2 regions of the Streptomyces sp. NPDC097129 genome follow, and region 1 is predicted to be linked to the other one. Evidence: predicted binding sites of a transcription regulator. Region 1 holds the regulator's gene; the other holds the start of a gene.
What was found. Region 1 encodes HspR, which represses chaperone genes until heat shock. Its sites were predicted from a motif close to TTGAGNNNNNNNNNCTCAA; they were not measured.
Positions count from the first base shown of each region.

Region 2: the regulator HspR is predicted to act here: its motif matches at 2,535-2,553, upstream of lon (endopeptidase La).

Region 1 is NZ_JBVOQE010000013.1:243,482-247,895, reverse strand. It holds gene dnaK (molecular chaperone DnaK) at 1-521, shown strand, start outside; gene grpE (nucleotide exchange factor GrpE) at 521-1,174, shown strand; gene dnaJ (molecular chaperone DnaJ) at 1,211-2,380, shown strand; gene AC0B9F_RS32125 (heat shock protein transcriptional repressor HspR) at 2,386-2,832, shown strand; gene AC0B9F_RS32120 (hypothetical protein) at 2,907-3,110, opposite strand; gene AC0B9F_RS32115 (sugar ABC transporter substrate-binding protein) at 3,554-4,414, shown strand, end outside.
Region 2 is NZ_JBVOQE010000004.1:343,126-347,539, forward strand. It holds gene AC0B9F_RS15405 (rhomboid-like protein) at 48-929, shown strand; gene AC0B9F_RS15410 (GNAT family N-acetyltransferase) at 1,667-2,314, opposite strand; gene lon (endopeptidase La) at 2,576-4,414, shown strand, end outside.

The DNA of each region.
Region 1 (4,414 bases):
TCGACGCCAACGGCATCATGCACGTCACGGCGAAGGACCTCGGCACCGGCAAGGAGCAGAAGATGACCGTCACCGGCGGCTCCTCGCTCCCGAAGGACGAGGTCGACCGCATGCGTGAGGAGGCCGAGCGTTACGCGGAGGAGGACCACAAGCGCCGCGAGGCCGCCGAGGCCCGCAACCAGGGCGAGCAGCTGGTCTACCAGACGGAGAAGTTCCTCAAGGACAACGAGGACAAGGTCCCCGGCGACGTCAAGACCGAGGTCGAGGAGGCCGTTGCCGAGCTGAAGGAGAAGCTCAAGGGCGAGTCCGCCGAAGGCGACAACACCGCCGAGATCCGCTCCGCCACGGAGAAGGTCGCGGCCGTCTCGCAGAAGCTGGGCCAGGCGCTGTACGCCGACGCGCAGGGCGCCCAGGCCGCGGGTGGCGCCGGTGACGCGGGCGCCGGTCAGGCCAAGGCCGCCGACGACGACGTCGTGGACGCCGAGATCGTGGACGACGAGCGCAAGGACGGGGCCGCGTAATGACGGAGGAGACCCCGGGTTTTGAAGAGAAGCCCGACGTCCCCTCCGGCGCCACCCCTGACGACGCCGAGCCGAAGGCCGCCTCCTCCGAGGAGGGGGCGGCCCCGGCCGGGGACGGGAACGACAACGCCGGTCTCGTGGCCCAGCTGGACCAGGTGCGCACGGCGCTCGGTGAGCGCACGGCGGACCTCCAGCGCCTGCAGGCCGAGTACCAGAACTACCGCCGCCGGGTCGAGCGGGACCGCGCCGCGGTCAAGGAGGTCGCCATCGCGAACCTCCTGACCGAGCTGCTGCCCGTGCTCGACGACATCGGGCGCGCGCGGGAGCACGGCGAGCTGGTGGGCGGCTTCAAGTCGGTCGCCGAGTCGCTGGAGACCGTCGCGGCGAAGATGGGCCTGCAGCAGTTCGGCAAGGAGGGCGAGCCCTTCGACCCGACGATCCACGAGGCCCTGATGCACAGCTACGCGCCGGACGTCACCGAGACGACCTGCGTGGCGATCCTGCAGCCCGGGTACCGCATCGGTGAGCGCACCATCCGCCCCGCGCGGGTGGCCGTAGCCGAGCCGCAGCCCGGCGCGCAGGGCACGAAGGCGGAGGGCGCCGAGGACAAGGCGGCCGACGACAAGGAGAGCGGTGGCCCGGACGAGGGCTGACGTCGTACACGACATCGGGAAGGAGGGACGTCGGGGATGAGCACCAAGGACTTCATCGAGAAGGACTACTACAAGGTCCTCGGCGTCCCCAAGGACGCCACCGAGGCCGAGATCAAGAAGGCGTACCGGAAGCTCGCCCGCGAGTTCCACCCGGACGCCAACAAGGGCAACGCCAAGGCCGAGGAGCGCTTCAAGGAGATCTCCGAGGCGAACGACGTGCTCGGCGACCCCAAGAAGCGCAAGGAGTACGACGAGGCTCGCACCCTGTTCGGCAACGGCGGCTTCAGGCCGGGGCCGGGCGCGGGCGGCGGCTCCTTCAACTTCGACCTGGGCGACCTCTTCGGAGGCGGCGCCCAGGGCGGAGGCAGCTTCGGCGGAGGACTCGGTGACGTCTTCGGGGGCCTGTTCAACCGGGGCGGCGCCACGGGGACGCGGACCCAGCCCCGGCGCGGCCAGGACATCGAGTCCGAGGTCACGCTCAGCTTCACCGAGGCCATCGAGGGCGCCACGGTCCCGCTGCGGATGTCCTCCCAGGCGCCGTGCAAGGCCTGCTCCGGCACCGGCGACAAGAACGGCACGCCGCGGGTGTGCCCGACCTGCGTCGGCACGGGGCAGGTGGCGCGCGGCTCCGGCGGCGGCTTCTCCCTGACCGACCCCTGCCCGGACTGCAAGGGCCGGGGCCTGATCGCGGAGAACCCCTGCGAGGTGTGCCTCGGCAGCGGCCGGGCGAAGTCCTCCCGCACCATGCAGGTCCGCATCCCGGCCGGCGTCTCGGACGGGCAGCGGATCCGGCTGCGCGGCAAGGGCGCGCCGGGCGAGCGCGGCGGACCGGCCGGCGACCTCTACGTCGTCGTGCATGTCGACGCCCACCCGGTGTTCGGCCGCAAGGACGACAACCTCACGGTGACCGTGCCGGTGACGTTCGTGGAGGCGGCGCTCGGCGGGGAGGTCAGGGTGCCGACCCTGGGCGGCCCGCCGGTCACGCTGAAGCTGCCGCCCGGCACGCCCAACGGCCGGACGATGCGCGCCCGCGGCAAGGGCGCGGTCCGCAAGGACGGCACCCGCGGCGATCTGCTGGTCACCGTGGAGGTGAGTGTTCCCAAGGATCTGTCGGGGAAGGCTCGTGACGCGCTCGAGGCGTATCGCGAGGCGAGTGCCGGCGACGATCCGCGGGCGGAGCTGTTCGAGGCCGCGAAGGGAGCTTGAGTGGGATGGACGGCCGTCGACGTAATCCGTATGAACTGACCGAGGACACCCCGGTCTACGTCATCTCGGTGGCGGCCCAGCTCTCCGGTCTCCACCCGCAGACGCTGCGCCAGTACGACCGTCTGGGCCTGGTCTCCCCGGACCGCACCGCCGGCCGGGGCCGGCGCTACTCGGCCCGCGACATCGAACTGCTCCGTCAGGTGCAGCAGTTGTCGCAGGACGAGGGCATCAACCTGGCCGGCATCAAGCGCATCATCGAACTGGAGAACCAGGTCGCCGCGTTGCAGTCCCGCGTGGCGGAGATGCAGGCGGCCCTGGAGGGCGCGGCGGCGGCGATGCAGCAGCGCGAGGCCGCCGTGCACGCCTCCTACCGCCGCGACCTGGTGCCCTACCAGGAGGTCCAGCAGGCCAGCGCGTTGGTGGTGTGGCGGCCCAAGAAGGCCAAGGATTAGCGCCGGCGGGCGTTGACACGCGAAGGGGCCCGGAGGCGATCTGCCTCCGGGCCCCTTCGCGTGGTGCGGGGGTGTCAGCCGCGCGCGGTGGGCCGGCGGCGGCCACCGAAGAAGGCGGCGGCGCCGCCGAGGGCGACGAGCGCGGCGGCGGCCGAGGCCGGCAGCCCGGTCGAGCCCGAACCGGTGGAGGCCGGCGACCCGGTGACGGTCGTGGTGGTGGTGCCGGTGCCCGCGCCGCCGGTGGTGAGCGCCGCGGCCGTCGCCGTGGCGCTCACCACGCCGGTGGGCGAGCCGGCCGGCGTGGGGGAGGCCGGCTGCGACGGGGAGGCACTCGGGGAGCGGGTGGCGGGCGGGGGCGTGGCCGGCCGGGCGTGGTCGTCGCCGGGCCGGCCTGGACCTCGGTGGCGGACTCGTCGACGTCGTAGGTGTCGCCCATCGAGTACTTCGCAACAGCGCTCCCGATGACGGATGGCCGATATCTTTCGGTCACCTGTGCGGATTCGACGGAGGTGAACCCCCGTTCGTGAAGGACCGGTAAAGGGTGTTTGACGGTGAATGAGCGGGGATTTTCCGGGCCTTCACGCACGGAGCGGAGCGTGATGTTGCCATCTCGTTAGGTGGCCGGTCTTGACGCAAGGTGGCGCTCCCGCGTTGGCTTTTCAGTCACGTGGGTCGTGCTGCTGCACCCGCGTTTCGTACCGCACCCGAAGTGAGCCCCCGCATGCGCCGTACCGCCATATCCGTGGCCGCAGCCACGATGATCCTCACGCTCGCCGGCTGCAGCATGCTGAACTCGGCGGGCTCCGGCGGCACCGCGAGGCCCACGAAGGGCGACGACGTCACCGTGGGGCTGCTGCTGCCGGAGAAGGTGAACTCCCGGTACGAGAAGTTCGACCACCCCATCATCGCCGCGAAGGTCGCCTCCCTCACCCACAACCAGGGCAGGGTCGAGTACGCCAACGCGGAGCAGGACGCGCCCCGGCAGGCGACCCAGATGCAGCAGATGATCGACAACAAGGTCGACGTCATCCTGCTGGACGCGGTCGACTCGCACGCGATCGCCGGCGAGGTGCAGAAGGCGAAGGACGCGGGCATCCCGGTCATCGCCTACGACCGCCTCGCCGAAGGCCCGATCGACGCCTACGTCTCCTTCGACAACGAACTCGTCGGCGAGGTGCAGGGCCGCACCCTGCTGGACGCCCTCGGCGAGGGCGCCGGCACCTCCGACAAGATCGTCATGATGAACGGCTCGCCGACCGACCCGAACGCGGGCCAGTTCAAGCGGGGCGCGCTCAGCGAGCTGAACGGCAAGGTGACGATCGCGAAGTCCTACGACACCAAGGACTGGGACCCGAAGAACGCCGAGGCCAACATGGCCGAGGCGATCGCCGCGATCGGCGCCAAGAAGATCGACGGCGTCTACTCTGCCAACGACGCCATGGTCGGCGGCATCATCAAGGCCCTCAAGGCGGCCGGCGTCTCCAGCCTGCCGCCCATCACCGGGCAGGACGCCGAACTGGACGCGGTGCAGCGGATCGTGGCCGGCGACCAGTACATGAGCGTGTACAAGCCCTACCCGACC
Region 2 (4,414 bases), on a different contig from region 1:
GTGGGTGGGGGCCGAAAAGTGGGGTGCGACGGAAGGAGCGCCTCACCGTGGAACGCACTGCGAGGGTCGACACGACGCCCCCCGACGCGCCCCTTCCGGCCGATCTGCCGGACCTCGCGCACCTGCTGGACGCCATGCCCGGGCAGCCCCGGCGCCGAGACGCGCAGGCGCGCGTCGAGCCGCCCGCCGCCGACGCCGGGGCCGCACCGGCCGCCCGTGACCGGCTGCGCGCGGTACGTTCCTGGCGGCTGCTGCCCACTCCCGGCGCGACGCCCTTCACCTTCGCCTACGGCGTCGTCCTCGCCGTCACCTCCCTCGTCGCCACGTATGCCGACCCCGCCGTCGTGCAGGCGCTGCAGCAGGGCTCCAGCACCGACGTGGCGCACCTGGTGCGGCATCCGGTGCTGGTGCTCGTCGGCAGTGCGCTGTGGATCGCCGGCGGGGTCCTCTCGCCGTACACGCTCGGCTTCCTGCTCGTGCTGACCGCGCTGGAGCGGCGCGTCGGCGGTCTGCGCACGGCCGGCGTCTTCCTGTGCGGGCACGTGCTGGCGACCCTCGCGACGGAGGTGCCGGTCGGGTTCGCGGTGGCCACGGGGCATCTGCCGGACACGTCCCTGCACCGGCTCGACTACGGCATCAGCTTCGGCGTCGCCGCGGGCGTGGGCGCGCTGGCCGGGCTGCTGCCACCGTTGCTGCGCTGGCCGCTGCTGGCCTGGGTGGCGCTGATCGTCGGCCAGGACCTGCTGTCCTCCTACGACCCCCTCACCAGCTGGGGCCACGCGACAGCGCTGACGATCGGCGTCGCCACCTGGCCCTGCCTGCGCCGCTGGGCGGCCACCGCCCCCCGGCGCGGTCGCGGCCCCGACGCACTGCACGCGGTCGGCGCGACGCCCGCCGTCCCACAGGGCAGCGGGCCACCGCAGAGGTGAGAGGCGGCGCGGAGAGTCGCCGCACGGGCGGCCACGACGGACCTGCGGGCGAGAAGCGATCCCCCGGGCGAGGAGCGATCCCACCCGAGCGAGAAGCGATCCCCGGGTGAGGATCGCCCCTCCGGGCGAGGAGTGATCCGCGCGGGCGGCGAGCGATCCCGAACAGGGAACGATCCCACCCGGGTGAGGAGCACCCCGGGCGAGAAGCGCCCCTCCGGGCGACGAGCGATCCGCGCGGGCGAGGAGCGATTCCGCGCAGGGAAGTCTCCCCCCGGGCAGGGCACGCCTCCCGGGCGAAGAGCGATCCCGTGCAGGGAACGGTCCCCCCTCGGGCGAGAAGCGCGCCCCGGGCGAGGAGTGTTCCGCGCGGGCGGCGACCGGTCCCGCGCAGGGAGCGACCCCCCTGGGTGAGGAGGGCGCCCCGGGGCGAGGAGTGTTCCGCGCGGGCGGCGAGCGATCCCGGGCAGGGAACGATCCCCCCGGGCAGGGACCGCCCCCGGGTGACGAGCGATCCCGCGCAAGGAGCGGCCCCCCGGGCGAGAAGGGCCCCCCGGGCGAGGAGTGTTCCGCGCGGGCGGCGAGCGATCCCGCGCAGGGAGCGATCCCCCGGGCAGGGAAGGATCCCCCTCCCGGGCGAAGAGCGATCCCGCGCAGGGAACGATCCCCCCGGGTGAGGGGCGCCCCCCGGGCGAGAAGCGATCCGCGCGGGTGAGGGGGTGCCCCCTGCCCCCGCCCCCTCAGTCCTGCACCCGCCGTGCGCTCGTCAGCGGTGCGATCACCCGCCAGCCCAGTGTTTCGTACAGGGCCCGCCCGTCCGGCGTCCCGGCCAGTACGCCCGTTCGCGCGCCCGCGTCCGCCGCACCCCGCTGGAGGGTGCGCATCGCGAGCGTGCCCAGGCCCCGGCGGCGGTGCTCCGGCGAGGTCTCGATGATGTCCGCCACCGCGGCGCGGCCGGTCGGCGCGATCTGCCCGGCCGCCGCCCAGGAGCCGTCCGGTGCGGTGACGAGGGCGCGCAGTACACCGCCCCGCGTCCATGTGCGCAGCCGGTAACCGTCCGGGACGGCGGGCGCCGGGGCGGACGCCGTCAGCGGGACGGACATCAGCCAGCCCGGCTCCGGGTCGATCCACCAGCCGTCACCGAGCCAGCCGCCGACCTCGGCCGGCTCCCGGAACGCCTTGAACTGCACACCCGCCCCGGTCACCGCGCCCGCCACCTTCCGTACGGCCGCCTCCGTCACGGCCTCGCCGACCCCGCCGAACACGTGCCGGCTGACGTGGTCCGGCCGTCCGACGTCGATGGTCCAGCCCCACCCCTGCGCCACCGGCGGAGCCGCACCCCGCGACACGACCCACCCCTCCACCCAGGACCGCACCATCGTGTCCACTCCGGTCTCCCGTCCGCCATGCCGGCATCCCGGCAGCAAGAGCAGCAGTAATCGTCACCAGCAGTAATGGTCACCAGCAGTAATAGCCACTAGCAGTAATAGTCACTAGTGGCCTGAACCTATTACCCAGCGGATCGGGTGCGCGACCCTTCCCGGGAGCCCGCTTCCTTGATCGCTCACAGCGAACACCCGCATGGGAACATCCCGTGACTCCCAAGCATTGAGTCGGTACAACTCAACTTGACTGCCGAAAGGGAGATCATGGCTTCGACGTCCGCATCGCTCACCCTCCCCGTGCTGCCGCTCGACGACGAGGTCGTGCTGCCCGGGATGGTGGTTCCGCTGGACCTGAGCGACTCCGAGGTGCGCGCCGCGGTGGAGGCCGCGCAGGCCGCCGCCGGTGCCCAGGCCGCAAAGCCCAGGGTCCTCCTCGTGCCACGCATCGACGGGACCTACGCGAGCACCGGTGTCCTCGGCACCGTCGAACAGGTCGGCCGGCTGGCCGACGGCGACCCGGGCGCCCTGATCCGCGGCCGCGGCCGCGTCCGGATCGGCGCCGGGACCACGGGCCCGGGTGCGGCGCTGTGGGTCGAGGGCACGCAGCTCGACGAGACACAGCCCGACCCCGTGCCGGGGCACGTGCAGGAACTGGTCAAGGAGTACAAGGCCCTCGCCACCACCTGGCTGAAGAAGCGCGGCGCCTGGCAGGTCGTCGACCGCGTCCAGGCCATCGACGACGTCTCCGCCCTCGCCGACAACTCCGGCTACTCGCCCTTCCTCACCACCGCGCAGAAGGTGGAGCTGCTGGAGACCGCCGACCCGGTCGCCCGCCTCAAGCTCGCCACCCAGCAGCTGCGCGACCACCTCGCCGAGCAGGACGTCGCCGAGACCATCGCCAAGGACGTCCAGGAAGGCGTCGACAAGCAGCAGCGCGAGTTCCTGCTGCGCCGCCAGCTGGAGGCCGTCCGCAAGGAACTGCGCGAGCTGAACGGCGAGGAGGAGGGTGAGGAGTCCGACGACTACCGCGCCCGCGTCGAGGCCGCCGACCTCCCCGAGAAGGTCCGCGAGGCCGCCCTGAAGGAGGTCGACAAGCTGGAGCGCGCCTCCGACGCCTCACCCGAGGGCTCCTGGATCCGCACCTGGCTCGACACGGTCCTGGAGATGCCGTGGAACGAGCGCACCGAGGACGCCTACGACATCCAGGGCGCCCAGGCCGTCCTGGACGCCGAGCACGCCGGCCTGGAGGACGTGAAGGAGCGCATCACCGAGTACCTGGCCGTGCGCAAGCGCCGCGCCGACCGCGGTCTGGGCGTCGTCGGCGGCCGTCGCGGCGGCGCCGTGCTCGCCCTCGTCGGTCCGCCGGGCGTCGGAAAGACGAGCCTCGGTGAGAGCGTGGCCCACGCCATGGGCCGCACGTTCGTCCGCGTCGCCCTCGGCGGGGTGCGCGACGAGGCCGAGATCCGCGGTCACCGCCGTACGTACGTCGGGGCGCTGCCCGGGCGGATCGTGCGGGCCATCAAGGAGGCCGGCTCCATGAACCCGGTCGTGCTCCTCGACGAGATCGACAAGGTGGGCTCCGACTTCCGCGGCGACCCGGCGGCGGCCCTGCTGGAGGTTCTCGACCCGGCGCAGAACCACACCTTCCGCGACCACTACCTGGAGGTCGAACTCGACCTGTCGGACGTCGTCTTCCTCGCCACCGCCAACGTCCTGGAGGCCATCCCCGAGGCGCTCGCCGACCGCATGGACGTCGTCCGCCTCGACGGCTACACCGAGGACGAGAAGGTCGTCATCGCCCGCGACCACCTGCTGCCGCGCCAGCTGGAACGCTCCGGCCTGAGCCGCGACGAGGTCACGATCGACGAGAGCGCCCTGCGCAAGCTGGCCGGCGAGTACACCCGCGAGGCCGGCGTGCGCACCCTGGAGCGCTCCCTCGCCCGGCTGCTGCGCAAGGTGGCCGCCCAGCACGAACTGGGCGAGAGGGAACTGCCGTTCACGGTCACCGCGGACCATCTGCGCGACCTGATCGGCCGCCCGCACCACGTGCCCGAGTCCGCTCAGGACCCGGCCGAGCGCCGCACCGCCGTGCCCGGTGTCGCC